Regions from separate parts of the Telluria sp. ZB4P36 genome, predicted to be linked through region 2. Evidence: predicted binding sites of a transcription regulator. Region 2 holds the regulator's gene; the other holds the start of a gene.
What was found. Region 2 encodes NrdR, which represses ribonucleotide reductase genes. Its sites were predicted from a motif close to CACNANATNTNGTG; they were not measured.
Positions count from the first base shown of each region.

Region 1: AC56LK_RS08045 (ribonucleoside-diphosphate reductase subunit alpha) is a predicted target of NrdR. The motif match lies at 4,746-4,759, and genes of this name have one in related genera.

Region 1 is NZ_JCASIE010000004.1:95,757-110,357, forward strand. Features, by position in the region: gene AC56LK_RS08035 (DEAD/DEAH box helicase) at 1-81, opposite strand, end outside; gene AC56LK_RS08040 (ribonucleotide-diphosphate reductase subunit beta) at 288-1,397, opposite strand; gene AC56LK_RS08045 (ribonucleoside-diphosphate reductase subunit alpha) at 1,620-4,538, opposite strand; gene AC56LK_RS08050 (sigma-54-dependent transcriptional regulator) at 5,014-6,465, opposite strand; gene AC56LK_RS08055 (sensor histidine kinase) at 6,508-8,157, opposite strand; gene AC56LK_RS08060 (PP0621 family protein) at 8,166-8,417, opposite strand; gene AC56LK_RS08065 (cytochrome C assembly family protein) at 8,414-9,217, opposite strand; gene AC56LK_RS08070 (ABC transporter ATP-binding protein) at 9,267-10,085, opposite strand; gene AC56LK_RS08075 (ABC transporter permease) at 10,087-10,935, opposite strand; gene AC56LK_RS08080 (ABC transporter substrate-binding protein) at 10,946-11,917, opposite strand; gene ffh (signal recognition particle protein) at 12,184-13,551, shown strand; gene AC56LK_RS08090 (SWIB/MDM2 domain-containing protein) at 13,784-14,164, shown strand; gene AC56LK_RS08095 (alkaline phosphatase) at 14,242-14,601, opposite strand, start outside.
Region 2 is NZ_JCASIE010000015.1:103,729-118,329, forward strand. Features, by position in the region: gene tolB (Tol-Pal system beta propeller repeat protein TolB) at 1-1,141, opposite strand, end outside; gene tolA (cell envelope integrity protein TolA) at 1,161-2,015, opposite strand; gene AC56LK_RS18670 (biopolymer transporter ExbD) at 2,095-2,529, opposite strand; gene tolQ (protein TolQ) at 2,543-3,226, opposite strand; gene ybgC (tol-pal system-associated acyl-CoA thioesterase) at 3,265-3,669, opposite strand; gene AC56LK_RS18685 (SDR family oxidoreductase) at 3,902-4,648, opposite strand; ZMP/ZTP riboswitch at 4,794-4,910, shown strand; gene glyA (serine hydroxymethyltransferase) at 5,011-6,258, shown strand; gene nrdR (transcriptional regulator NrdR) at 6,286-6,744, shown strand; gene pilV (type IV pilus modification protein PilV) at 6,857-7,363, shown strand; gene AC56LK_RS18705 (PilW family protein) at 7,360-8,292, shown strand; gene AC56LK_RS18710 (pilus assembly PilX family protein) at 8,300-8,974, shown strand; gene AC56LK_RS18715 (type IV pilin protein) at 8,971-9,420, shown strand; gene AC56LK_RS18720 (GspH/FimT family protein) at 9,417-9,974, shown strand; gene ribD (bifunctional diaminohydroxyphosphoribosylaminopyrimidine deaminase/5-amino-6-(5-phosphoribosylamino)uracil reductase RibD) at 10,040-11,128, shown strand; gene AC56LK_RS18730 (riboflavin synthase) at 11,135-11,761, shown strand; gene AC56LK_RS18735 (M16 family metallopeptidase) at 11,806-14,601, opposite strand, start outside.

The DNA of each region.
Region 1 (14,601 bases), on a different contig from region 2:
AGTGCGTAGATAATTCCATAAAGGAGCATCAAACCCAAGCGACATTCCGTTTTTACCAATTGCAAGTCCGCTGTTACTCATGCCCGCTCCTTGAAAATCTATTTATTGACATACCTTGCTTTAGCTAGAACTTAATCCTTAAGCCTACTCAGTCAGCAGGCCGGCGACCTTCTGCAGAGATCTACATTCAACTTATTGGTCGCCGCTAATATGCTAAGAGCATAAAAAAAGCCTGATGAGGGTCATCAGGCTTTAGTTGCTTTTCGAAAGATAATTATTATTTATAATTAATCCCAGCTCAGCGCACCGCCGGTCTGGTACTCGGTCACGCGGGTCTCGAAGAAGTTACGCTCCTTCTTCAGGTCGATCATCTCGCTCATCCACGGGAACGGGTTCTCTTCGTTCGGGAACAGCGGCTCCAGGCCGATCTGCACGGCGCGGCGGTTGGCGATGAAGCGCAGGTAGCCCTTGAACATCGGGGCGTTCAGGCCCAGCACGCCGCGCGGCATCGTGTCTTCGGCGTAGCGGTACTCGAGTTCGACGGCCTGCAGGAACAGGGCCTTCAGCTCTTCACGGAAGGCCGGGGTCCACAGCTGCGGGTTTTCCATCTTGATCGTGTTGATCAGGTCGATGCCGAAGTTCACGTGCATCGACTCGTCACGCAGGATGTACTGGTACTGCTCGGCGGCGCCGGTCATCTTGTTCTGGCGGCCGAGTGCCAGGATCTGGGTGAAGCCGACGTAGAAGAACAGGCCTTCCATCAGGCAGGCGAAGACGATGATCGACTTCAGCAGCTGCTGGTCGGTCTCCAGGGTGCCGGTCTTGAATTCCGGGTCGGTCAGCACGTTGATGAACGGGATCAGGAACTGGTCCTTGTCGTGGATCGACGCGATCTCGTTGTAGGCGTTGAAGATCTCGCGCTCGTCCAGGCCCAGCGACTCGACGATGTACTGGTAGGCGTGGGTGTGGATCGCTTCTTCGAAGGCCTGGCGCAGCAGGTACTGGCGGCATTCCGGCGCGGTGATGTGGCGGTAGGTGCCCAGCACGATGTTGTTGGCGGCCAGCGAGTCGGCGGTGACGAAGAAGCCGAGGTTGCGCTTGACCAGGCGGCGCTCGTCTTCCGACAGGCCGTTCGGGCTCTTCCACAGCTCGATGTCGCGCTGCATGTTCACTTCCTGCGGCATCCAGTGATTCGCGCAGCCGGCCAGGTACTTGTCCCATGCCCACTTGTACTTGAACGGCACCAGCTGGTTGACGTCGGTCTGGCCGTTGATGATGCGCTTGTCGTCGGCGTTGACGCGCTTGGCGACTTCGGCGGCGGGAGCTGCGGCGTCAAGGCTGGTTTGCGGTGCGCGCGGTGCCGGCGCGGTGGTTTGTTCGTCGTCCCAAGAGAGCATGTCTTCAATCCTTCTGTCGGGACCTCGTCGCGGGAAATGCGCTTGAGGTCACGGGTAATGTTTGATATTCGTCGGTCTTTGGCGACCCGCAAGCGGCAGCAGCATGCTGGCGAACTTGGGTTCCGGCCTTCGCCGGAACGACGGTTTTAAAGTTAACGGTGCAAGCCAGCTTCGCGGCTGGCTTGCTCCTCATTTGCCGATTACTGGCAGCTTATTGGCAGCTTATTGGCAAGCCTCGCACTCGTCGAAGCCGGCGTCGCCCGGACGCAGGTAGCAGGCGGCGCCTTCCACCACGTCTGCTGCTGCCGGAGCTGCTGCCGCTGGAGCCGCTGCCGGAGCAGCGTGGCCGCCCGTCAGGCCGCCCGAGACCGAGACGGCGTTCAGTGCGCCGGTGCGGGTGGTCGACTTCTCCATGTGCGTTGCGGCGATGGTGCGCAGGTAGTAGGTGGTCTTCAGGCCGCGCAGCCAGGCCAGTTTATAGGTCTCGTCCAGCTTCTTGCCCGAGGCGCCGGCCATGTAGATGTTCAGCGACTGGGCCTGGTCGATCCACTTCTGGCGGCGCGAAGCCTGTTCGACCAGCCACTTCGGCTCGACTTCGAAGGCGGTGGCGTAGATGTCGCGCAGGTCTTGCGGCACGCGGTCGATCTTGCTCAGCGAACCGTCGAAGTACTTCAGGTCGGCGATCATCACTTCGTCCCACAGGTCGCGCGCCTTCAGGTCGCGCACCAGGTAGGAGTTGATCTCGGTGAATTCGCCCGACAGGTTCGACTTCACGTACAGGTTCTGGAAGGTCGGCTCGATGCAGGCCGACACGCCGATGATGTTCGAGATGGTCGCGGTCGGGGCGATCGCCACGCAGTTCGAGTTACGCATGCCGAACTGCTTAATACGCTCGCGCACCGGGGTCCAGTCCATGGTCTCGCTGGTGTCCTGCTCCAGGTAGCCGCCGCGCTCTTCCGCCAGCAGCTTGATCGAGTCCTGCGGCAGGATGCCGCGGTCCCACAGCGAACCTTCGTACGACTCGTAGCGGCCGCGCTCTTCGGCCAGCTCGGTCGAGGCCAGGTAGGCGTAGTAGCAGACGGCTTCCATCGAGGTGTCGGCGAACTGCACGGCTTTTTCCGAGGCGAAGGGCACGCGCATCATGTGCAGGCAGTCCTGGTGGCCCATGACGCCCATGCCCACCGGACGGTGGCGCATGTTCGAGTTGCGCGCCTTGTCCACGGCGTAGTAGTTGATGTCGATGACGTTGTCCAGCATGCGCATCGCGGTGCGGATGGTCTTCTGCAGCTTGGCGTGATCCAGGCCGTCGCCCTTCATGTGCTGCGGCAGGTTCACCGAGCCCAGGTTGCAGACGGCGATCTCGTCGGCGCTGGTGTTCAGCGTGATCTCGGTGCACAGGTTCGACGAGTGCACCACGCCCACGTGCTGCTGCGGCGAGCGGATGTTGCATGGATCCTTGAAGGTGATCCACGGGTGGCCGGTCTCGAACAGCATCGACAGCATCTTGCGCCACAGGTCGAGCGCTTCGATCTTCTTGTACACGGTCATTTCGCCGCGGGCGGCCTTGGCTTCGTAGGCGACGTACGCTTCTTCGAAGGCCTTGCCGACCTTGTCGTGCAGGTCCGGGGTTTCGCTCGGCGAGAACAGGCTCCAGTGGCCCTTTTCCATCACGCGCTTCATGAACAGGTCCGGAATCCAGTTCGCGGTATTCATGTCGTGGGTGCGGCGGCGGTCGTCGCCGGTGTTCTTGCGCAGGTCGAGGAATTCCTCGATGTCCATGTGCCAGGTTTCCAGGTAGGCGCAGACCGCGCCCTTGCGCTTGCCGCCCTGGTTCACCGCCACGGCGGTGTCGTTCACCACTTTCAGGAACGGGACCACGCCCTGCGACTTGCCGTTGGTGCCCTTGATGCGCGAACCGAGTGCGCGGACCGGGGTCCAGTCGTTGCCCAGGCCGCCGGCGAACTTCGACAGCAGCGCGTTTTCTTTAATCGCGTCGTAGATGCCTTCCAGGTCGTCGCCGACGGTGGTCAGGTAGCACGAGGACAGCTGCGAGCGGCGGGTACCCGAGTTGAACAGGGTCGGGGTCGAGCTCATGAAGTCGAAGGACGACAGCAGGTTGTAGAACTCGATGGCGCGCGCTTCGCGGTCGGCTTCGCGCAGGGCCAGGCCCATCGCGACGCGCATGTAGAAGGCCTGCGGCATTTCGATGCGGGTTTCGCGCACGTGCAGGAAGTAACGGTCGTACAGGGTCTGCAGGCCGATGTAGCCAAACTGCAGGTCGCGGTCGGCAACGATGGCCTTGGCCAGGCGCTCGAGGTCGTAGGTGCCCAGCGCTTCGTCCAGCAGTTCGTTCTGGATGCCTTTGGCGATGTACTGCGGGAAGTAAGTGACGTACTCGGCGGCGGCGCCGGCTTGCGGCACTTCCTTGCCGAAGACTTCCTTGCGGATCGTGTGCAGCAGGATGCGTGCGGTGACCTGGCTGTAGGCCGGGTCTTTTTCCATCAGGGCGCGGGCGGCCAGGATGGCCGACTTGTGCAGCTCTTCGACCGGCACGCCGTCGTACAGGTTCTTCAGGGTCTCGGCGACGATGGCGTCGGCGTCGACGTGCTTTTCCAGGCCCGAGCAGGCGGCGTTGACGAGGGCGTAGACGTCGTTCACGTCCAGCGCGCGGCGCTGGCCGCCGTCGACCACGTGGATCTGCGGCGCGGCCACGGCGGTGCCGCCGGCGGCTTCCTTGGCGGCCTTGCGCTCTTCCATGCGCTTGGCGCGGTACAGCACGTATTCGCGCGCGACGTCATGCTCGCCCGAGCGCATCAGCGACAGTTCGACCTGGTCCTGCACGTCTTCGATGTGGAAGGTGCCGCCGTTCGGCTGGCGGCGCACCAGGGCGGCCACCACGTTGCCGGTCAGCTGTTCCACCAGCTCGCGGATGCGGGCCGAGGCAGCGCCCTGCCCGCCGGCGACGGCGAGGAAGGCCTTGGTCATGGCGACCGAGATCTTGTGCGGCTCGAAAGCGACTACGGCGCCGTTGCGGCGGATAACCCGGTAGTCACCGCGTGCGACGATCTCTGCGGGCGTGGCCGTGGCCGTAGCGCCTTGGGTGACGTGCGGATTGATCGAAATGTCTTGTGCTGTTTGCATTGAGCCTCCAGTGAGCAGCGGGTACCTGCCGTCGTTTGTCTTGAGCCGGACTTGTCAACCCGACAAAATTTTAAGCAAAGCGATACCCTGCCAGCCAGTAAGCCTGAAGGCAACCAGATTACGCAGGGTAGAAATCGCTGTTGAATCAGTGGCTTGCAGAGCAAGCTTCAAGTCGAACCTAAATCCTCGTTGCTTTCGGTTCACTACCACTACATCTAGTGTTCGATCTTGATATGAGACTAATTGTAGTACCTGACCCAGGTCACGGCAAGTAAAGAACTTCCTAATTTTTTACGTTTTTTTTGGTGCATGGGCTTGACAAGCAAGCGTGGCCGGATCGGCGGGGAGTCTGAAGTGAGTGAGCGCTAACCTTGTCATCCCGCGCTGCGTAAAGCGTAATCAACGCAATGCGCGACGCATCATTCTTGTGCATTTTGCACTGGCGAAAAGACAACATGATGACAGCCCTGCGGCCTCAGGCGCTGTCATCCGGCGCGCAGATCTCCAGCTTCTGCATCTGGTAGCGCAGCTGGCGCACGCTGATGCCGAGCAGGGCCGCGGCCTGGGTGCGGTTGAACTGGGTCTGCTGCAGGGCGCGCCCGATGATGTCGCGCTCGACCTGGCTCAGGTACTCGGGCAGGTTGCCGGGCAGGCCGTTCGGGCCGAGCATGCTGGATGCGGGCACCGTCTCCACCGCAGCAGGCGCAAGTGCGGGCGCAGGCGCGGGTTCCGCTGCCGGCATCGGCGCAGGCGCCGGCTCGCGCGGCGCCGCCTCGCCCGGCCGCGCCGCCTTGAGCGACAAATCTCCCACTTCGATCACGCCGTCGTTCGCAAAGGCCAGCGCCCGCTCCAGCACGTTCTCCAGTTCGCGGATGTTGCCGGGGAAGGAATAGGCGCGCAGCGCCTCGAGCACGCCCGGGCCGAGCGTGGCCTGTCCGGGCCCGGCCAGGCGCGCCAGGATCGCATCCACCAGCGGCGCCAGGTCGTCGATCCGTTCGCGCAGCGGCGGCAGCGACAGCTCGATCACGTTCAGGCGGTAGAACAGGTCTTGCCTGAACCTGCCCTGCTCCACGCATTGCGCCAGGTCCTGGTGGGTGGCGCTGATGATGCGCACGTCGACCGGCTCCTCGGTGGTGGCGCCGATCTTGCGCACGCGCCGCTCCTGGATCGCGCGCAGCAGCTTGACCTGCATCGGCAGCGGCAGGTCGGCCACCTCGTCCAGCATCAGGGTGCCGCCGTCGGCCGCCTGGAAGAAGCCGTCGCGCTCCTCGGCGGCGCCGGTGAAGGCGCCCTTGCGGTAGCCGAAGAACTCGGCCTCCATCAGGGTTTCGGGAATCGCGCCGCAGTTCACCGCCACGAAGGCCTTGCCGGCGCGCGAACTCTGGGCGTGGATCTCGCGCGCGGCGAGTTCCTTGCCGCTGCCCGACTCGCCGGTGATCGAGATCGGCGCGTTCGAGCGCGCCAGCCGGCCGATCTGGGCGCGCAGCGACTGCATCGCCGGGGAGTTGCCGATCATGCGCGACGGCGGCGCCGCGCCATCGGCTTGCGCCGCCGGCGCATCAAGCAGCTTCAGGGCCGAACGCACCATCACGCGCAGCGCATCCAGCGCCACCGGCTTGGAGATGTAGTCGAAGGCGCCGGCCTTGAGCGCCACCACCGCGTTCTCGGCGCTGCCGTAGGCGGTGATGACGGCGATCGGCGTGCCCTTGTGCGATGCGGCGACCTCGCGCACCAGTTCCAGGCCCAGGCCGTCCGGCAGGCGCATGTCGGTCAGGATCAGCGCGTAGTCGTGCTCCTCGAGCAGGCCGCGCGCCTGGCGCAGCGTGGCGGCGCTGTCAACGTCCAGGCCCATCTTGAGCAGGGTGATCTCGAGCAGTTCGCGCAGGTCGGCTTCGTCGTCGACCACGAGGATGCGGGGTGCGGTCATGGGTTTCTCTGTATTTTTCTCTCTATATAGGCAGACGGCCTGCTAGGCCGGCTGCGAAAAGCTGATCACGAAGCGCCCGCTGGCGCGGCGCGGCCCCATCGCCGTGGCGTCGAAGCGGTATTCGTAATCGAGCTTGGCCTCGTTGTTCAGGCACAGCTCGCGCGCCAGGTACAGGCCCAGGCCGGTGCCCTTGCTCGAGGTCGTGTAGAAGGGCTCGAACAGGTGGGCGCGCACTTCCGGCGTGATGCCCGGGCCGTCGTCCTGCACGTGCAGCTCGATGCGGCCGGCGGCGTCGCGCGCCGGGAAGATGCGGATGCTGGCGGCTTCCTTGCTGGCATAGCGCACCGCATTGTTGAGCAGGTTGAGCAGCACTTCGTGCAGGTGCAGCGGATCGAAACGCACCGTATTCTCCCCGGCGTCGCCTATATAAACTATATCATCCGCCAGCCCATGGGTTTCGCAGAATTCGGCCTTCAGCTCGGCCAGGAAGGCCGCCACCCGCAGCGGCTCGCCGTTGGGCTGCACCTTGCGCGACAGCTGCAGGATGTCCTCGACCATGCGGTTCACCCGCGTCACGTTGTCGCCCACGATCTTCAGCAGCCGCAGCTCGGCCGGGCCATGCAGGTCTTCGGCCAGCAGCGCGGTGGCGTGGCCGATCGCCGACAGCGGGTTGCGCACCTCGTGCGCGATGCTGGCGGTAAGGCGGCCCATCGAGGCCAGCTTGAGTTGCTGCGCCTGGTTTTCGATGGCGCTGACGTCCTGCATGAACACCACGCTGCGCCCCTGCGCCACCCCGGCCGTGTCCACCCGCGCGAAGCGCAGCTTGAGGTGCACCGGCTGGTCGCGCCGTCCGCGCAGCGGGCCGGCGTCTTCCCGGTAGGGCTTGACCGTGACGAAGGAGGCGCCGTCGACCGGCGCGCGCAGCCAGGCGCCGAAGGCCTGCGCCAGCGGCTCCAGGCCCGGCGCCTCGCCGAGCACGAAGCCGGCCGCCTCGCCCTCCAGACCCAGCATGCGCCGCGCCGCCGGATTGCCGGTGAAGACCGTGCTGTCGTCGCCCACCACCAGGATGCCGTCGCCGACGTCGGCGATCACGATCTGGTTGATGGTCTGCTGGATGCGCAGGTCGAGGCCGCGCTGGGCGGCCAGGTCTTCCTGCTTGATCAGGCGCGCCGCCAGGCGGTTCACCAGCAAGGTGCCGGCGAAGAAGGCGGCGCCGTACATGCCGGCCTGAATCAGCGAGGGCTGGCGCTCCTGCATGAAGACCTGCCAGGTGCTTTCGGCCAGCACGAACAGGGTGGCGATCGCGCTCGAGAACAGGGCCAGCGTGAGCGGCGCCAGGATGGCGGCGCCGCCCAGCGGGAACAGGTAGAGGATCGCCAGGCCGCTGCGCATGCCGCCGGCTTCCAGGTAGAGCAGCGAGATCGCGGCCAGGTCGGCGGCGATCTGGCCGCCCAGCTGCCAGGCGAAGCGGCGCTGCCACCAGGTGGCGAGCGCGCCGAACACCAGCGCCGCCGCCAGGTAGGACAGGCAGGTGACGGTGCCGGCCGCATCCAGGCGCAGGCCGCCGCCGATGTCCAGGCCCAGGTAGAGCAGCAGCACCAGGGCGATGACGATGCGGGTGACGGTGAAGGTCTGGAGCGAGCGCCACAGGGTCGTGCGCGCTTCGCGGGACAGCACCTGCAGCGGCGACATCGGCCGGCTTACTGCGGCGGCAGGCGCACGTGGCCCGGCGAGCAGTAGTCGTGGCCGTCGGCGTGGACCGCTTCGGAGGCCGGGAAGTGGATGCCGCAGTGCGCGCACTGGGTCATGGTTTCGATCTCGGCCACCGGCTGCTGGCGCGGCGGCTCGCGCTGCAGGGGCGGCTGCTGACGCGCCGACAAAGCCTTGAGCTTGGCGCGGATCGCGAAGCCGACCAGGCCGATCAGCAGGATCCAGAACAGGATGCGGCTCATGCCAGCCCCCGGTGCAGGACGACTTCGAGCACGAAGCGGCTGCCGACATAGGCCAGCGCCAGCGTGGCGAAGCCGGCCAGCGTGAAGCGCAACGCGGTCTTGCCGCGCCAGCCCTGCCAGCGGCGGCCCGCCAGCAGCGCCGCGAACAGCAGCCAGGACAGCAGCGCGAACACGCTCTTGTGGTCGAGGCGCAGGGCGCTGCCGAACAGCTGTTCGGAGAACACGACGCCCGACAAGACGGTGAGGCTGAGCAGGATGAAGCCAATCCAGATCACGCGGAACAGCAGCTTTTCCATGGTCAGCAGGGCCGGCAGCTGGTCCAGCGCGCTGCCGAACCAGCCGCCGCCGGCCGTGCGCGTGTGCAGCCGCGCTTCCTGCAGGGCCATCAGCACCGCGTGGAAGGCGGCGATGGTGAGCGTGCTGTAGGCCAGCACCGCGACCGCGACGTGCCAGCCGAAGGCCGGCGACTGGCCCTGCAGTTCGAGCAGGCTGCCGGGGAAGACCAGCGGCAGCAGCGTCGCCACGAAGGCGAAGGGCATCACCAGCCGGCGCATGCCGTCGAGGGCGAAATTGCGGTTTTCCAGCCAGTAGGCGGCCACCGAGACCCACAGGGCGCTGGACAGCATGATGGCGAAGCCGACCCGCAGGCGGCCCGGTTCGGCCACGTCGAGTCCGAGCGCGGCGCCATGCACCGCCCAGGCCAGGGCGGTGACGCCTGAAATGACGGCGCCCCGGCGCGACGGCAGCAGGGCGCACACCGCGTACAACAGGGCCGCGGCGAGGAAGAGGGAGTTCTGCATACTAAGAGTCTACACCATCGGGAAATGCTGGGGCAGGCCCTCCTCTGCCCTAGTCCACCGCCGCCAGCCGCAACTCGTCGGTATGATGCCTCCGCTGCTCCTCCATCACCAGCACCCCCAGCTCCCGCTTGAGCGCATTGAATTCCGGCGCCGCCGGGTCGCGCATGCGCGGGATGTCCACCAGCAGGTCGCGCTTGACCGTGCCCGGCCGGTAGGTCATCACGACGATGCGGTCCGCCAGGTAGACCGCTTCCTCGATGCTGTGGGTGACGAACAGGATGGTCTTCTTCAGCTCCGACCAGATGCGCAGCAGCTCGTCCTGCAGGTTGCGCCGGGTGAGCGCATCCAGCGCGCCGAAGGGCTCGTCCATCAGCATGATCGGCGAGTCCAGCGCCAGCACGCGCGCGATCGCCACCCGCTGGCGCATGCCGCCCGACAGGTCCTTGGGAAACCGCTGGCGGAAGTCGCCCAGCGACAGCATGAACAGCAGCTCGCCCACCCGGCTGCGGATCGCGCTCTTGCTCATGCCCTTAAGGTGCAGGCCGAAGGCGATGTTGTCCTCGACCGTCATCCAGGGGAACAAGGCATACTCCTGGAACACCATGCCGCGGTCCGGTCCCGGCGCCGCCACCTGCCTGCCCTCGACCGTGACGGTTCCGCTGCTGGGCAGCGAAAAGCCCGCCACGGCATTGAGCAGCGTGGACTTGCCGCAGCCGGAAGGCCCGAGCAGGCAGGTGAACTGCCCGCGCGGGATCTCCAGGTGGATGTCCTGCAGCGCGGTGACGGTCCGGCCGCCGGTTTCGAAGCGCTTGTTGACGCCGTCGATGCGGATATGCGGCTCCAGCGGCGCTGCGTGCGGTGCATTCATGTCAGTGCTCCAGGCCGCGGTGCCAGCGCAGCAGATAGTTGTTGAGGCGGTTCATGGCGATGTCGATCGCCAGGCCGAGCATGCCGATGCTGATCATCCCGGCAATGATCTTGTCGGACCAGAAGTACTCGCGCGCTTCCAGGATGCGGAAACCCAGCCCGTTGTTCACCGCGATCATCTCCGACACGATCACCACGATGAAGGCGGTGCCGATCCCGATCCGCACGCCCGACAGGATGTAGGGCACGGAAGCCGGCAGGATCACGCGCAGGAACAGGGTGAGGCCGCCGGCGCCCAGGTTGCGCGCCGCGCGCAGGTAGATGCCGTCCACGTGGCGCACCCCGGCGATGGTGTTCATCAGCACCGGGAAGAAGGCGCCCAGCGCGATCAGGAAGACGGCCGGCGGGTTGCCGAGCCCGAACCACAGGATGGCCAGCGGGATGTAGGCGATCGGCGGGATCGGCCGCAGGATCTGCACCAGCGGGTTCATCCAGGCATACACGATGCGGCTCGCCCCCATCGCCAGCCCGAGCGGCAGGGCCAGCCCGGCGCCGATGGCGAAACCCACCGCCACCCGGACCATGCTGGTGCAGACGTCCACCGGCAGCTCGCCGGACAGGGCCCAGGACCACCAGCCGCCCTCGGTATAGTCTTCGAAGGGCACCAGCGGCAGCAGGTAGGCCACCCACTTGCGCCCGACGTCGAGCGGCGCCGGCAGCACCTGCGGGTTGACCCAGCCGTTCATGGCGACCCATTGCCACAGCAGGATGGCTGCCACCGGCACCACCGCGCCGATCGCGATCTCGCGCCAGCGTCGGCGCGACTGCCTGCGACTGTTCTGCGTGCTCATGTCCGCGCCCTCACTTCACGTCCAGGCTCTTCTTGGCCGCCGCCAGCAGGTCGGTGCGCACCCAGTCCCTGGCCAGCGGCGGCCTGGCCATGCGCCCTACCCCGGTTTTCACCATGGTGTCGGTGGTGACCTGGATGTGCTCGGGCGTGATGTCGTAGGAATACGGCGAATTGCGGATCGCGTCGTGGAAATCGTCGGCCGTGATCTGGTTCTTGAAGATCACCTCGCGCACGTATTTCTCGGCCACGGCCGGCTGCTCGATGAAGGTCCTGGTGGCCTCGACGAAGCAGCGCATGAACTTCTCGGCCACCGGACGGCGCTCGCGGTAGAACTTCTCGGTCATGACCATGGTGCGCACCGGTTCGCCGATCGCGGTGTCGTAGGGTTTCAGGACCTCGGCGCCGAAGCCCTTGTTGATGGCCTGCGAGGACTGCGGCTCCGACTGCATCATGGCGTCGATCTGCTTGCCCAGCAGCGCCCCGTTCAGGTCGGCGTAGGGCAGGAACACCAGCTGCACGTCCTTGCCGGGATTGGGATCGCCCTTGAGGCCGTGCTTGGCCAGCTGCGCCATCAGGAGCACTTCCTGGATCGCGCCGCGGGTCACGCCGACCCGCTTGCCCTTGAGCTGGGCGACGCTGCGGATCTCCAGCTCGGGGCGCGCCACCAGCCGCGCCCCGCCCTTGGCGAAACCGGCCACCACGACGATCGGCGCACCGCCGGCGCGGCCGGAAATGGCCGCTTCCGAAGCGGTGGCGCCGACGTCCAGTTCGCCGGCGATGATTGCCTGCATCACGTCCAGTCCCTTGGGGAAGACCTTCTCCTCGACCCGGATGCCGCAGTTTGGCGCGATCTCCTTGATGTACGACACCGCGCCGAAATGCGCGAACTTGAGGTTGCCGAGCCGGACCACCTCCTGGGCCCCGGCGCCGCCTGCTGCCAGCAGGGCGGCTGCTGCGAGAATGCTCTTGACTAGCTTGGTCATGCCTGTTCTCCCTTATGCATTACAAATGGTGTCACCAGCGCTTGCCGCGGCCGAAAACATGCGCGGCACAGATGGTGATGCTGACGGGAAATGGCCTATAGGTACGTGAGGTGTGTCAAAAACGGCAAGCTTTCCATATGATCGAACGCATCACACTCGATGAAAAAACTGCGCTATATCACTGCCGCGCTCGAACTCGGCGGCTTGTGCAAGGTAAAATGGCGGTTTGTCGAATCCGACGTGCCGTCATATATATCAGGTAGAACATGCTAGATAATCTTACCCAACGCCTGGCCAAGGTCGTCAAGACGATGCGCGGCGAGGCGCGCCTCACCGAGGCGAACACCGCCGAGATGCTGCGCGAAGTGCGCATGGCCCTGCTCGAGGCCGACGTGGCGCTGCCGGCGGTGCGCGAGTTCATCGCCAAAGTGAAGGAAAAAGCACTGGGCGAAGAAGTCATCGGCTCGCTCAGCCCGGGCCAGGCCCTGGTCGGCGTGGTGCAGCGCGAGCTGGCCGCCCTGATGGGCGCCGACCTCGGCCCCGAAGCCACCCAGCTGTCCTTCGCCCAGCAGCCGCCGGCGATCATCCTGATGGCCGGCCTGCAGGGTGTGGGTAAAACCACCACGGTCGGCAAGCTCGCCAAGTACCTCAAGGAACAGAAGAAAAAGAAGGTCCTGACCGTCTCGGCCGACGTCTACCGCCCTGCCGCGATCGCGCAGCTGGAATCGGTGACCAAGCAGGTCGGCGCCGATTTCTTCCCGTCCTCCGCCAGCGACAAGCCGGTCGACATCGCGCGCAACGCGCTCGACTGGGCCAAGAAGCACTACCACGACGTCCTGATCATCGACACCGCCGGCCGCCTCGGCATCGACGAAGCCATGATGCAAGAGATCGCCGCGGTGCATGCCGCCGTGAATCCGGTCGAGACCCTGTTCGTGGTCGACGCCATGCTGGGCCAGGACGCGATCAATACCGCCAAGGCCTTCAACGATGCGCTGCCCCTGACCGGCGTGGTGCTGACCAAGCTCGATGGCGATTCGCGCGGCGGTGCGGCCCTGTCGGTGCGCCACGTGACCGGCAAGCCGATCAAGTTCGCCGGCGTGTCCGAAAAGCTGGACGGCCTGGAAGCCTTCGATCCGAGCCGGATGGCCAACCGCGTGCTGGGCATGGGCGACATCCTGGCGCTGGTGGAAGAAGCGCGCAAGGGCGTGGATGCCGAAGCGGCAACCGAACTCGCGAACAAGATCAAGAGTGGCGGCAAGTTCGACATGAACGACTTCAAGGCCCAGCTCACCCAGATGAAGAAGATGGGCGGCATGTCCGGCCTCCTGGATAAACTGCCGGCCCAGTTCCAGCAGGCGGCGGCCGGCGCCAACATGGACCAGGCCGAAAAGCAGGTGCGCCGCATGGTCGGCATCATCGACTCGATGACACCGCTCGAACGTGCCAAGCCGGACCTGATCAAGGCCAACCGCAAGCGCCGCATCGCGGCCGGCGCCGGCGTGCAGGTGCAGGAAGTGAACCGCATGCTGAACCAGTACGACCAGATGCAGACCATGATGAAGAAGCTGAAAGGCGGCGGCCTGATGAAGATGATGCGCGGGATGAAGGGCATGATGCCCGGCCTGCGCTAAGCGCCAGTCAGCTTCAAGGAAACCGCGCAGGCACGGGCTTTGCGCGGTTTTTTACATTCTGGCGCGCGGTTTTTTCATTTGCAGCGGTCCTAGTGTGCGATAGCTCGCATATCGGGGCTTATAAGAATGAAAAAATTTCGAAAAAGACTTGCATGAACAGTAAAAGGCCACCAATATAAGCCCGTGCGTCAATAGCGCAACTTTCCCCGTGATCGTTTTAGGAGGCTCGAAGATGGCAACAGCCAAAAAATCCACCGCAGCGCCGGCCAAGAAAGCAGCTGCCAAGCCAGCCGCAGCGGCCAAGCCTGCAGCAAAAAAAGCAGCAGCTCCAGCAAAAGCAGCAGCGAAGCCGGCAGCCGCACGCAAGCCGAATGCCGCTTTCATGAAAGAGATGACCCCGTCGGGCGAACTGGCAGCAGTGGTCGGCAACAAGCCGCTGCCACGCACCGAAGTCACCAAGAAGGTCTGGGACTACATCAAGGCCCAAAACCTGCAAGACGCAGCGAACCGCCGCATGATCAACGCCGACGACAAGCTGAAAGCTGTCTTTGGCGGCAAGGCACAGGTCTCGATGTTCGAAATGACCAAGCTCATTTCGGACCACCTGAAGTAAGCACTGGCCGGCTGTCCAGTAGCCTTGTCAATGAAAAGCCCCGGGTGACCGGGGCTTTTTGTTTTGGTGCCGGAGTTTTACAAGTCCGCCGCCGCCTTCATCAGGTGGAACACCTGGGTATTCTCGATCGTCCCCTTGAACGGCGCCGATCCTGCGCCGGTGGCATACAGCTTCACGTCCCCGCCGCCGTGCGACTCGTACAGCGCGCGCACGCCGGCTTCCTGCTGGTACTTGTCGCCCTGCGCGGTGGCGCTGTCGACGTCGGCGCGCACATCCGGGCGCACCTTGCCGTTGCCGAACACGAGCGCGGTGAAGGTCTTGCCGTCGGCGTCCTTCTTCGGCTGGCCGGTGGCGTAGTCGTGCACGATGTCCAGCACCTTGCTGCCGCGCTTCGGGTAGCCGTTCAGGACCATCGTGTGGTCATGGTCGGCCGTCAC
Region 2 (14,601 bases):
ACATGATGTACTTGCCGTTAGGCGAAAAACTCGGTTCGGTGGCCCCTTCGGCCAGGCGCAGCTCCTGGCCGCTGGCCAGGTCCATCGCGTAGAGAGAAAAACCGCCGCCACGCTGGGAAATCCAGGCCAGTGTCTTGCCGTCCGAAGACACGCGCGGGCTGATGTTGTAATTGCCGTTGAAGGTCACACGGGTCGGATTGCCGCCGGCGACGCTCATCTTGTAGACCTGCGGACCGCCGCTGCGGTCGCTGGTGAAGTAAATGGTCTGGCCGTCGGCCGAGAACTGTGGCTCGGTATCGATCGACGGGCTGTTGGTCAGGCGGCGGTGGCCGGTGCCGTCCGAGTTCACGGTGTAGATTTCGGTATTGCCGTCCTTCGACAGGGCCACGGCCAGGGTGCGGCCGTCCGGCGACCAGGCGGGCGCCGAATTGTTGCCCTTCAGGTTGGAGATCACGTTGCGGCGGCCGGTCATCAGGTCTTGCAGGTAGACCACCGGCTTGCGGTCTTCCATCGAGACGTAGGCGACCTTGGTGCCGTCCGGCGCCCAGGCCGGCGAGATGATCGGTTCGCGGCCGCGCGCGGCCACGACTTCGTTCTCGCCGTCGGCGTCGGCCACGGCCAGGGTGTAGTTGCGGCCGGCGCGGTCTTCCTTGACGTAGGCGATGCGGGTCGAGAAGATGCCGCGCACGCCGGTCAGCTTTTCGTAGACGTCGTCGGCGATGCGGTGGGCCTGCAGGCGGATGTACTTCGGCTGCACTTCGCCGCCCAGCTGCGAGATCTGCCCGCCCTTGACGGTGTCGTGCAGCTCGTAGCGCACCGCGAAGCGGCCGTCCGGACCGCGCGACACGCTGCCGACCACCAGGGCGTCGGCGCCGCTGGCGCGGAAGGCGGCCAGGTCGACGCTGGCGCTGTCGCTGATCGTCTGGCCGGCGTCGATGACCTTGAATACGCCGCTGCGCTCGAGGTCGGCGCGGATGATGTCGGACACGTCGGCCGGGGCCAGGCCTTCGTCGGCGAAGGCGGCGACCGCGACCGGGATCTGGTTGCTGCCGACACCGGCGATCTCGACCTTGATCTGGGCTTGCGTCGCCGTCCCCATCAGCAGGGTGGCGCTAAACAGCAGGTAATGGAGTTTTTTCATAGTCTGTCTTCAGTAGCGATCAGTCGTAGTCTTTCATCGAGAAGTTGACGTCGAGCGTGCGCTCCACCGTGCCGTCTTTCTTCTTCGGGAGCGGGGATGCCTTTTTGATACCATTTTCCACTGCTCTGTCAAACTCAGGCACACCGCTGCTTTTCACCAGGCGCACCGACATGATTTCTCCGGTCGGCAATTGCTCGACCTTGAAAATGGCCTTCGGATTGCCCGGCATCGTGGTGCTGCCGCCATAGGCGGTATTGCTCTTGATCGCGGCGGTGATCGCGGCCACGTAGCCGCTGTCGGCCTTCGGCGCGGTCGATTTCTCGGCGGTGCCCGTGGTGCCCATGGCGCCTGCCATGCGCTTCAGGTCTTCCTGGCGGTACTTCTCGAGCTTGGCAGCTTCGGCCTTCTCGGCTTTTTCCTTGGCCGCCTTCTCAGCGGCCAGTTTGTCAGCCTTTTTCTTATCAGCTTCCTTCTTGGCGGCCAAGTCCTTCGCTTTTTGTTCGTCGTCTTTCTTCTTTTTCTCGGCGAGGTCCTTCAAGCGCGCTTCTTCCTTCTTGCGCTCGCGTTCCTTCTGCTCGGCCAGTGCTTTTTCCTTGCGCTCTTTCTCGCGCTGCAAATTGATATCCGGCGGCGTCGGCGCAGGGCGTTCCACGGGCGGCGGTTCTACCGGACGCGGCGGCGGAGCGGGCTCGGGTTCGGGTTCCGGCTCGGGGGCGGGCGGGGGAGGGAGGGTCGGCGCGGCGGCGCTCTGGACCGACATGTCCCAGACTTCGGCCTCGACCGCAACGGGTTCGTTGCTCTGCCAGCTGATGCCGAACCACAGGAAGCCGATCAGGACGGCGTGCACGGCCACTGCCAGCAGGAAGGCTGGCATGCGGCTCGGTTCTGGCGGCACCTGGTAGGGCGCGCCGGCGGTAGCAGGCTGAGGGGCGGGCTTCAATGCGGCTGACATATCACTTGGTGGCAAGTCCCACCCGGTTGATACCCATCTTCTTCGCTTCCGAAATCAGCTGGATCACGTCATCGTATTTGCTGTCGCGGTCGCCTTCGATCAAGACCGGGTAGTCCGGATTTTCCTCGTGCAGGGCGCGCAGGCGTTCGAGCAGGGCGGTGCGGTCGGCCACTTCTTCCGACGCCATCTTCTGCTTGCCGCCGACGCCGATCGACAGCTTGCTGTCCGGCTGGACCGAGATCCGGATATAGGTGTCCGGCGGCAGCGCCGACTTTTCGGCGCTCGGCAGGTTGACGACGCTCGGCGCCTCGTTCGCCGGCACCGCCATGAAGATGATGAGCAGCACCAGCATCACGTCGATGTAGGGCACGACGTTGATCTCGGATTTGAACTTGCGTTTGCGTCCGCCGCGCAGGCTGCTGCTGGAAAAGGCCATCCTGTCCTCCGTCTCAGCGCGCCTGGCGCTGCAGGATGTTCGAGAATTCTTCGACGAAGCTCTCGAAGCGGATCGCCAGGCGGTCGATGTCGTGGGTGAAGCGGTTGTACGCCACCACCGCCGGGATCGCTGCGAACAGGCCGATCGCGGTGGCGATCAGGGCTTCTGCGATGCCGGGCGCGACCACTGCCAGCGTCGCCTGCTGCACGCTGGCCAGGCCGCGGAAGGAATTCATGATGCCCCACACGGTGCCGAGCAGGCCGATGTAGGGCGAGACCGAACCGACCGAGGCCAGGAAGTTCAGGTGGATGTCGAGGGCGTCGAGTTCGCGCTGGAAGGCGGCGCGCATGGCGCGGCGCGAGCCGTCCAGCACCGGACCCATGTCGGCGACGTCGCGCGCGGCCTGCTTGCCCTTGATGAATTCGCCCATGCCGGATTCGAAGATGCGCGCCAGCGGACCGCTCTGGTCGCGCTGGGCGCTGGCGCTCTGGTGCAGGGTGTGCAGGTTGCCGCCGGCCCAGAAGCTGCGCTCGAACTGCTCGGTCTGGCTGCGTGCTGCGCGCAGGGCGAAGACCTTGCGGAAAATATAGGTCCAGCTCACGATCGACAGGATCAGCAACAGGGCCATGATCAACTGCACCAGCGGGTGGGCGTTGAAGATCAGGGCGGTCAACGAAAGGTCTGGGGTCTCGGTCATCGGTAAGGCTTCTGTTGTCGGATTATTCAGGCGCTCGTTTACGCGGCGCGCATTTTATCAGCAGCATGGTCTGGAAGCGAACGTGGCCGCATGGTGGCGATGTCGACACAGCCGACCTTGACGCTGGCACTGGTCAGCAGCAGCTCGCCTTTCCAGGCCTGCTGGGCGAACTGGACCGATGCGCGGCCGAGCTTTTCGACCGTGGTGCGGATGGTCAGCACGTCGTCCAGGCGAGCCGGCGCATGGTAGTCCAGGGAGGCACTCTTGACGACGAAAGCGGTGCCGTCCGCGTCCAGCAATTCCTGCTGGCCGACGCCGGCCGCACGCAGCCACTCGGTGCGCGCACGTTCGAAGAATTTCAGGTAATTGGCGTAAAACACGATGCCACCGGCGTCGGTATCTTCGTAATAGACCCTGACTGTCCAGTCAAAAGCTGAAGGCATTTCCCCTGCCATTAATTTTAAATAGGAAACATTTTACGCGATTTTGCCCTCCCTATGTACGCTTGCGAACATAGGACAGGGAAAAGGTCGGGCCTGCCTTTCGCTAAAGGCAGCTACGGTGCGCAGTAGTAGACGTGAAACATAGCCGAAAGGCCAATTACTGTAACACTTTCTCACAATTGCAGAGCGCGCGATTCGGGTGGTACATCCGGGGCGGTAAATACAGTGGAAATCAGCTGCGCTTGATCGTGAACGGCGAGAAGCCCTGGCAGGTCGGCATCAGCTCGATGCTGTTGACGTTGACGTGCGCCGGCAGGGTCGCGATCCAGTATGCCGTGTTCGCGATGTCCTCCGCCGTGAGCGGCTGCGTGCCTTCATACACCTTGGCCGCCGCCGCGTCGTCGCCCTTGAAGCGCACGTTCGAGAACTCGGTGCCGCCGCACAGGCCCGGCGCCAGGTTGGTCGCGCGCACCCCGGTGCCGACCAGGTCGGCGCGCAGGTTCAGGGTGAACTGCTCGACGAAGGCCTTGGTCGCGCCATACACGTTGCCGCCCGGGTAAGGGTAATGGCCCGCCACCGAACCCAGGTTGATCACCAGGCCGTTGCCGCGTGCCACCATCGCCGGCAGCAAGACGCGGGTCATGGTCACCAGGCCCTGGCAGTTGGTGGCGATCATGGTGTCCCAGTCTTCCAGCGGCACTTCGTGGGCCGGCTTGGTGTTCAGCGCCAGGCCGGCATTGTTGATGAGCACGTCGATGTCGCGCCAGCCTTCCGGCAGGCCGGCCAGGGCAGCCTCGATCGAGGCCCGGCTGGTGACGTCCAGCGTGACCGGCAGGGCGGCGTCGCCCAGCTCGCGCGCCAGTTCGGCGAGGCGCTCGGTGCGGCGCGCGGCCAGGATGGCGCGGTGGCCGTTGCGGACGAAAACGCGCGCCATCGCGGCGCCGAAGCCGGCCGAAGCGCCGGTGATGAAGACGATCATGGTGAGTCCTGAGGGCGGTGGATCTGAAAATTGTAGCCGAAATGGCCACAAGTCTGCTGGCGCCGGTTTGCCAGGCTGCGAGCTTGTTAAGAAGACAGCTGTTTCCTTGCCCTAAGGGGCCCGGATCACATACAATCATTTCATTTACGTCTCACGTAACTGGCGAAACGCCGTGCGCCCAAGACATTGTAGGGCACTGGCAAAAGGTGGGCACCCACCGGGGAACGTGAGATGTCACCCGCCGTTCGCCTGGGCAGCCACCGACTGGTACGTGTCGTATCGGGAGGGTGCCTGCGCGCCTGCCGGTCCCGCCCGATTCAACGCTGCCCGTTGCCTGGTATTTCTCTCGATTGGAGTTTTACATGTTTGCAAAAGATCATACGCTCGCCAATATCGACCCGGAACTGTGGGATGCCATCCAAAAAGAAAACGTTCGCCAGCAAGACCACATCGAACTGATCGCTTCCGAGAACTACACCTCGCCGGCCGTGATGGAAGCGCAGGGCTCGCAGCTGACCAACAAGTACGCCGAAGGCTATCCGGGCAAGCGCTATTACGGCGGTTGCGAATACGTCGACGTCGCCGAGCAGCTGGCGATCGACCGCCTGAAGCAACTGTTCGGCGCCGAAGCCGCCAACGTGCAGCCGAACTCGGGCTCGCAGGCCAACCAGGGCGTGTTCTTCGCCATGCTCAAGCCGGGCGACACCATCATGGGCATGTCGCTGGCCGAAGGCGGCCACCTGACCCACGGCATGGCGCTGAACATGTCGGGCAAATGGTTCAACGTCGTCTCGTACGGCCTGACCGAGCAGGAAGACATCGACTACGAGGCCATGGAACGCCTGGCGCGCGAGCACAAGCCGAAGATGATCATCGCCGGCGCCTCCGCCTTCGCGCTGCGCATCGACTTCGAGCGCTTCGCCCGCATCGCCAAGGAAGTCGGCGCCTATTTCATGGTCGACATGGCCCACTACGCCGGCCTGATCGCCGCCGGCGAATACCCGAACCCGGTGCCGCACGCCGACTTCGTCACCTCGACCACGCACAAGTCGCTGCGCGGCCCGCGCGGCGGCATCATCCTGATGAAGGCCGAGTACGAGAAGCAGATCAATTCCGCGATCTTCCCGGGCATCCAGGGCGGTCCGCTGATGCACGTCATCGCCGGCAAGGCCGTGGCCTTCAAGGAAGCGCTGTCGCCCGAGTTCAAGGAATACCAGAAGCAGGTGGTCAAGAACGCCGCCGCCCTGGCCAACACCCTGACCGAGCGCGGCCTGCGCATCGTTTCGGGCCGTACCGAGTCGCACGTGATGCTGGTCGACCTGCGTTCGAAAGGCCTGACCGGCAAGGAAGCGGAAGCAATCCTGGGCCAGGCACACATGACCTGCAACAAGAACGGCATCCCGAACGACCCGCAGAAGCCTTTCGTCACCTCGGGCATCCGCCTCGGCAGCCCGGCCTTCACCACCCGCGGCTTCAAGGAAGAAGACGCGGTCAAGGTGGGCCACCTGATCGCCGACGTGCTGGACAACCCGCACGACGCCGCGACCATCGAGCGCGTCAAGGCGGAAGTGAAGCTGCTGACCGACAAGTATCCGGTCTACGCGAAGTAAGGGTTTTCACCAGCAGCCCGGCGCCCCATGAAATGTCCTTTCTGCCAGCATGAAGATACCCAGGTCCTCGACACCCGCGTGTCCGAGGAAGGGGACGCCATCCGCCGGCGCCGGCGCTGCGCGAAGTGCGACAAGCGCTTCACCACCTACGAGCGCATCGAGCTGTCGATGCCGATCATCGTCAAGAAGAACGGCAGCCGCACCGAGTTCTCGTCCAACAAGCTGCGCGGCAGCCTGATGCTGGCGCTGCGCAAGCGCCCGGTCGCCGCCGAAGCCATCGACACCGCGGTCGCCACCATCGAGGAAAAGCTCCTGACCAGCGGCCGCCGCGAGGTGGACACCGGCTACGTCGGCGAGCTGGTGATGCAGGAACTCAAGCGGCTCGACAAGATCGCCTACATCCGCTTCGCCTCCGTCTACAAGAACTTCGAAGACCTGGCCGAGTTCCAGGAAGCGCTGGCCGAAGTCGGCCATCCTCGCAAGTAAACGTCCACTCCCAGCAGTTCCCCTGACACGATTGCGCCAGCTCACGGCTGGCCGGCGCTCGCCTGATAACTTCGCAGCTCGCAGTCGACCGGGAGGGCATGTGAGGGCAAAAATGGGGGGATTCACGCTGGCCGAGGTGCTGGTCGCGCTGTTCGTGCTGGCCATCGGCATCGTCGGCGCCGGGGCAACCCAGCTGACAGCCGAACGCACGCGCCAGCAATCGGCGCTGATGTCCGAAGCGGCGCAGCTGGCGGCGTCGCTGGCGGCGCGCATGCAGGTCAATCCTGCGGTCGCCGGCCTGCCCGACGGCGCCAATCCCTATCTCGCCTTCGCCTATGACGCGGCCGGCGGCCCGCCCGCAGCCGGCATGGGCTGCTACGGCGGCGCCGGCTGCACGCCGGCCCAGCTGGCCGAGTCCGACCTGCACGACATCCGCCAGGCGCTGCACGTCCAGTTCCCGCGCGGCCGCATCGCCGTGTGCCGCGACGGCTCGCCCTGGGACAGCGCCACCCGCCGCTTCCGCTGGAGCTGCGACGGCAACGCCGACGCGCTGCCGGTCGTCAAGCTGGGCTGGCAGGGAACGGGCGATGCACCCGGCTACGTGGCGGTGCTCCGATGATGGTCCAACGAGGCATGTCGCTGGTCGAGCTGCTGGTCGCCATGACGGTCGGCCTGGGCGTGCTGCTCGGCGCGGCCGGCCTGTTCATCTGGGCCAACCGGGCCTTTGCCGCCCAGCTGGAGACGGCCGCGATGGACGACGCCGGACGCTATGCCCTGGAAGCGATCGCCAGGGCGGTGCGGCAGGCCGCGGCCGCCGACTGGGAAGGCGCCGCTACCGGACCGGAACTGGGTGCGCCGGCGCGCCTGGCCGGGCTCGACGCCAGCAGCGTGCACCGGACCGGCTTCGGCATCGACGACGCATCCGCCGCTGCCGCCGATGTGGTGAACGGCAGCGACGTGCTGGCAGTCCGTTTCCCGGGCACGGGAGCGGCGCCGAATGGCGACGGCACCAGCCTCGATTGCGCCGGCTTCAGCGTGCACCGCGACGAGGAAGGCTGGAGCATCTTCTACGTCGCCCGCAACGCCCAGGGCGATGCCGAGCTGCGCTGCAAATACCGGGGCGCCGGCGCCTGGTCGGCAGATGCGGTGGTCGGCGCGGTCGACAGCTTCCAGGTGCTGTACGGCCTCGACACAGATGCCGACGGGGCGCCGGAGCGCTACGTCAACGCCAGGGCCCTGGCCGGACTGGACGCGGGACTCGCGCTCGCCGGCGCGACCGCCGCCGAGCGCGCGGCGGACCTGCGCCGGCGCACCCACTGGAAGAAGATCGTGAGCGTACGGGTGGCGCTGTTGCTGCATGGTCCGGTCAGCCGGCTGGGGACGGCGGGCGATACCGTCTACGCGCTGTTCGGGCGCGGCTACGGCGAGCCGGCCGGCGCGGACGATGCCGGCACGCGCCTGCGCGAGGCGGCCCTGTCCGCCGGCGCAGCGCCGCGTTACCGCAAGGTATTCGGCACCACCATCGCGCTGCCGGCGCGCATGCGCTGAGGGCGCGATGACGGCATCTACCCGGCCTTCCCGGCATGGCAAGGAGCAGCGTGGCGTCGCGCTGCTGACCGCGCTGCTGCTGATGCTGGCGGTCCTGATGACCAGCATTGCCGCGGCGCGCACGGCGATCAGCGGTGCGCGTGCCGCCGGGCACGAGCGCGACCGGATGCTGGCCTTGCAGGGCGCGATGGCCGCGCTGGCGGACGCCGAACACGACATCGAAGGCTTGAGCGACCCCGCGTCGGCGCGCGCCGCCGCCTTGGCGAACGGGACCGCGGCGGCCTTCGCGGGCGGCTGCCGTGGCGGCGCCCCCTATGAGGGCCTGTGCGAACACGCCCCGGACGCCGGCACCATCCTGGCCGCACTGGCGGACGAGGACGGGCCGGCGGTCGCCCTCGGCAGCTTCACGGGCGCCCAGATCCCGGCAGGCGAGGGCGGACTGGCGGCCCGGGCGCCGCGCTACCTCATCGAGCGCATGCCGTCGGCATCCGGAGCGCTGCTGTACCGGGTGAGCGCGCTCGGCTTCGGCAGTGCGGCGGCGACCCAGGTGGTGCTGCAGGCCTATTACCTGAAGCTGCCCGCCGCCGCTACACCGGGTCGGCCGGCGGCGCCGGGCAGCCCGGGCGGACCCGGCATCCGCGTCGGCTGGCGCGAAATCGGCAATTGGCGGGAGAGAAGATGAGGACACACCGCGGGTTCACCCTGGTCGAGCTGCTGGTCGTGCTGGCGATCGTCTCGATCCTGACGGCCTTCGCCTACCCGAACTATGCGCGCCACGTGGTCAGGAGCCGGCGTGTCCAGGCGCAGCTGGCGCTGGTCGATACCATGCAGAAGCAGGAACAGTACCGCGCGCTGCACCATACCTATGCCGCCTTCTCCGCGGCGTCCACGGATGCCGACAGCCGCCAGTTCCGCTGGTGGATCGGTGCGCAGCCGGGCGACAGCGCCTACGAGCTCGACGGACGGGCCTGCGAGGGGCAGCCCATCAGCCAGTGCATCGAACTGCGCGCCCGGCCGGGAACCGCGAACGTCGACAGCGGTTTCAGCGATCCCGACTGCGGCGTGCTGCGTCTTGCCAGCAGCGGGGCGCAGGGCGCGAGCGGGGCGGCGCCGCGCTGTTGGCCATGAGGCCCAGCCCACCCAAGGGCGCCACGCTGGCCGAACTGGCCGTGGTGCTCGCCGTTGCCGCCTTGCTGTTTGCGGTGGCCGCGCCGGACTTGGGGGCGCTGGTGCGCGCCCAGCAGCTGAAAGCCGCCTCCGGCGAACTGCGCGACGCGATCCTGCATGCCCGGGCGCAAGCCATCGCCCGCCAGGAACAGGTCAAGCTGATGCCGCGCGACCCACTGGGCGCCGACTGGGCGCAGGGCTGGACGGTGTTCATCGACCGCGACGGCGACCGCCTGCCGGGAGCGCCTGACGAGGTGCTGGCCGTCCACGGGCCCTTGCCGCAAGGCTTGCGGGTCGGCTTTTCCTTCACCAGCTCAGCGCCGCCCCGGTACATCGCCTACAATGGCGCCGGGCGCAGCTGCAGCGATACCAGCAGCGCCGCGGCGCGCCTCGGCACCCTGTCGCTGTTCCACGGCGGGCAGACCCGCCGTATTAAAATCAATATGCTCGGGCGCGTACGGCTGTGCAATCCGGCGCGCGACGCGGGCTGCGAGGGCAGCGCAGCGCCGCCCTGAACTGGACAGCGGAACGGAACATTTTGGCACACGACACGGCACAGATCCTCAACGATACCGACGGCATGGCGCTGGCACTCGCCTGGGCCGCGAAAGGCATGTTCATCACGGCGCCGAATCCCCGGATCGGCTGCGTGATCGTGCGCGACGGCGTCGTCATCGGCGCCGGCCACACCCAGCCTGCCGGCCAGGCCCATGCCGAGATCCAGGCGTTGCGCGACGCCCAGGCGCGCGGCAACGATGTCCGCGGCGCCACCGCCTACGTCACGCTGGAACCGTGCAGCCATTACGGGCGCACGCCACCCTGCTCGAACGCGCTGGTGCAGGCGGGCCTCAGGCGCGTGGTGGCGGCCATGACCGACCCCAACCCGCTGGTCGCCGGGCGCGGCCTGGCCCAGCTGGAGGCGGCCGGCATCGCCGTGACCTCGGGCGTGCTGGCCGACCAGGCCCATGAACTCAACATCGGCTTCTTCTCGCGCATGCGGCGCGGCCTGCCCTGGGTGCGCCTGAAGGTCGCGGCCAGCCTGGACGGCGCCACCGCGCTGACCGGGGGCGAGAGCCAGTGGATCACCGGGGCCGAGGCGCGCGCCGACGGCCATGCCTGGCGCGCCCGTGCGCAGGTGATCCTGACCGGTATCGGCACGGTCAAGGCCGACGACCCGCAACTGAACGTGCGCGGCGTCGATACGCCCATGCAGCCGCGCCGCGTGATCGTCGACAGCCGGCTCGACATACCGCTTGCGGCGCGCATCCTGCAGGGCGAGCCGTGCTGGATCGTGGCCGCCGTCGAGCTGCCCGAGAAAGCTGCGGCGCTGCGCGCGGCCGGACATGAAGTCCTGGCGCTGCCGAATGCCCGGGGCAAGGTCGACCTGCCGGCCCTGATGCGTGAACTGGGGCGCCGCGCGATCAATGAAGTGCACGTGGAAGCCGGGTCGAAACTGAATGCCTCGCTGGTGCGCGAAGGCTGCGTCGACGAGCTGCTGGTCTACCTGGCCCCGAACCTGATCGGGCCGGGGCAGGGCATGTTCGAGCTGCCGCCGCTGGCGCGCCTGGCCGACAAGCGCCGCCTGCGCTTCCACGACCTGGCCCGCGTCGGCGACGACATCCGGATCCTGGCCCGCTTCATCCAACCTGACACCAACACTGAGGAATAAGCTCGTATGTTTACTGGAATCGTCGCCGCCGTCGGCAACATCACCTCGGTCACCCCCCTGGAGGGTGGCTCGTTCGCGGGCGTGCGCCTGGAAGTCGACGCCGGCCCGCTGGCGCTGGCCGACGTCGCCCTGGGCGACTCGATCGCCATCAACGGCGCCTGTATGACCGTGGTCGCCAAGACCGACAAGGCCTTCACCGTGGACGTCTCGCGCGAAAGCCTGAACAAGACCGTGGGCCTGGAAGCCAGCGGCGAAGTCAACCTGGAAAAGGCATTGACCCTGGCCGAGCGCCTGGGCGGTCACCTGGTATCCGGCCACGTCGACGGACTGGGTGTGGTGCACAGCTTCGAGCCGGTCGGCGAATCGCGCGAACTGGTCATCGACGCCCCCTGGGAACTGGCGAAGTTCCTGGCCTATAAAGGGTCGGTGGTCGTCAACGGCGTGTCGCTGACGGTGAACCGCGTGGAAGACATCGCTGGGGAAGGGGGCAAGCTGTGCCGCTTCTCGATCAACCTGATTCCGCACACGATCGAGGTGACCACGCTGAAGCACCTGAAGGCCGGGTCGAAGGTGAACCTGGAGATCGACCTGATTGCGCGTTACGTGGAGCGCATGCTGTCGGCAAAGGATTGATTCGTTGGGTGGTCGGCAGAATGAATGAACCGACCACCCGATATTTAGCCGCCAGGTACCGTTGCCTTGGTGGTCGACGCCGCCACCGTCTGCACCGCCTGCGTCTCCGGATTCAACACCACCTGCACGTAGTTCTGCTCGTTGAAGTAGCGCTGCGCCGCAATGCGGATATCTGCCGCCGACAGCGCCTGCACCTGCTTCTCGACCTGCAGGATGGCCCCGGGATCCGTCCCTTCGCTCAGCGCCGTCTGCAAATGCCCCAGCCAGTAACCGTTCTCGCGCAGCGAGCGGCGGTGATTCTGGATCCAGTTGCTCTTCACTTTCTCCAGGTCGGCCGCTTCCGGTCCCTCGAGCTGCAGCTTCTTGATTTCGGCAAAGGTCGCGGCGATCACCTTGTCCACGTGTTCCGGCCCGGTCGGCAGGGTCACGCCGATCGAATAGTTCCCGTAGGGGATCTTGCTGAGCACGCCGGCGGCGCCGCCGCCGTAGATCAGCGCCATCTTTTCGCGCAGCACGTCGATGATGCGCAGGTTCACCACTTCGAGCAGGGCCGACAGGCGCAGCTGCTCGGCTTCGGTGAACTCGGCCTGGCCGGTGAAGGTCAGCGAGATCGTGCTCTTCGGCTCAGAACCGCTGCGCACTTCGCGCTTGACCACCCCCGTCGCCGGACGCAGGCCGACGTCGCGGAAGGCAACGGTGAGCTCGGGCGTGGGCAGGCTGCCGAGGTAGGCCGCCAGCAGCGGCTTGATCGCGGCCGTATCGAAACTGCCGACCAGGACGAAAGTCAGGTCGCGGGCGCTGGAGAAGCGCTGGCGGAAGATGTCGATGCTGCGGTCGAGGTCGATCTGCCCGTACTCTTCGGCCTTGAGCGTGCGCGGCGCCCGCGGGTGGTTGTTGTACAGCGCCGCCATCACCGCGTCGCCGAAGCGTGCGCCGGGCTGGGCGGTCTGGTTGCGGGCCTGCTCGGCCTGTTTGCCGACATAGGAGCGGAACAGGTCTTCGTCGCGCCGCACGCCGTGGAATTTCAGCCAGGTAAGCTGCAGCATGGTCTCGATGTCGGTCGCGCCCGAGGCGCCCACCACGACGTCGGTGTAGTTGGCCAGGCCGACGTTCACCTGCGCCGCCTTGCCGGCCAGGATCTTGCGCATGTCGAGCGGGCTGAAGTCCTTCACGCCCATGCTGGCCACGATCGCATTCGCGAAACGCGCGTTCAGGATGTCCTGGTCGCTGAACAGGCTCTGGCCGCCGAAGCGGGCCGCGCTCATCATCACCTGGTCGTTGCGGAAGTCGGTCGGTTTCAGGATCACCTTGACGCCGTTCGACAGCACCAGGTGGGTCAGGCCGAGCGCCTTGTCGTGCGACTCGGCGACGATTGTGCCGGGTGTCGGCGGGCGCTCCATCAGGCGGGCCGCGACGGCTTTCTCGTCGTGCGGGCGCAGTTCGGCGCGCTGGGCCGCCGCCACGGCCGCCAGCAGCTGGGCGCCCTGCGGGGTCTCGGGCCGGGTCACGCCGGTGTACAGCACCAGTTTGCCGGACTCGAGCGGGATGGTGCGGCGCGCATAGGCGTTGAGTTCCTCGAGCGTGATGCCGGGCACCAGCTCCTTGACGTAGCGGTATTCGGTGTCGATGCCGGGAATCGCTTCCTGCTGCAGGAAGTTGCGGATGTATTCGGCGGCATAAGTGCCCGAGTCGCTCTTGGCGCGCTCGTTCCAGGCCTGCTCGTAATCGCGCATCAGGCTTTTCTTGACGCGCTCGAGTTCCGCGGCGCTGAAGCCGTAGCGGCGGGCGCGCTCGTTTTCTTCGACCAGGGCGGTGAGCGCCGCCTCGGCGCCGCGCGGCCCCAGCGCCGCCGAGGCGTTGTAGGAGCGGTAGCGCGGGGTCAGCTTGCCGAGCGAGCTGCTGGCGCCCATGAAGGGCGGCTCGGGCAGCTGGGACAGCTCCCCCAGTCGCTGGTTGAGCATGGCGGAAAACATGGCCTGCACCAGGTTGTCGCGGTAGGCGCGGATGGTGCCGGCCTCGACCACCGGCTGGACCGGGTAGCGGATCAGCACCGCATTGCCGGTCGCTTCCTGGTCGGTGACCACCAGTGCCTCGGTGGCCTGGCGCGCCGGGATCTCGGCATAGGGGCGGGGACGCGCCGGCTTCGGGTTCTTCAGCTGGGCGAAATGTCGCTTGACCAGCTGTTCGGCGCGCGCCGGATCGATGTCGCCGACCACCACCACCGCCATCAGGTCGGGGCGGTACCAGTCGCGGTAAAACCGGGTCAGGGCTTCGGGCTTGAAGTTGCGCAGCACGTCCTCGGTGCCGATCGGCAGGCGCTCGGCGTAGCGCGAGCCGTTGAAGATCGCCGGCATGATCTGCTTGCCCATGCGGTCCGAGGCGCCTTTGCCGAGGCGCAGCTCTTCGAGCACGATGCCGCGTTCCTTGTCGATGTCTTCGGGGTCGAAGCGCAGGCCGTGGGCCCAGTCTTCGAGTACCTGGAAGGCCTTGGCCACGTGCTCTTGCTTGTCGGTCGGGATCGGCAGGATGTAGACGGTTTCGTCGAAGGAGGTATAGGCGTTCAGGTCGGCTCCGTAGCCGACGCCGATCGTCTGCAGGTAGGACACCAGCTCGTGCTTGCGGAAGTTGGTCGAGCCGTTGAAGGCCATGTGCTCGACGAAGTGGGCCAGGCCGCGCTGGTCCTCGTCCTCGAGGATGGAGCCGGCCTTGACCACGAGGCGCAGTTCGAGCTTGCGCTCGGGACGGGCATTGCGCTGGATGTAATAGGTGAGGCCGTTGGCGAGCTTGCCCACCTTGACCTGCGGGCCCACGGGAATCGGTGCGTCCAGGCGCAAGGCTGC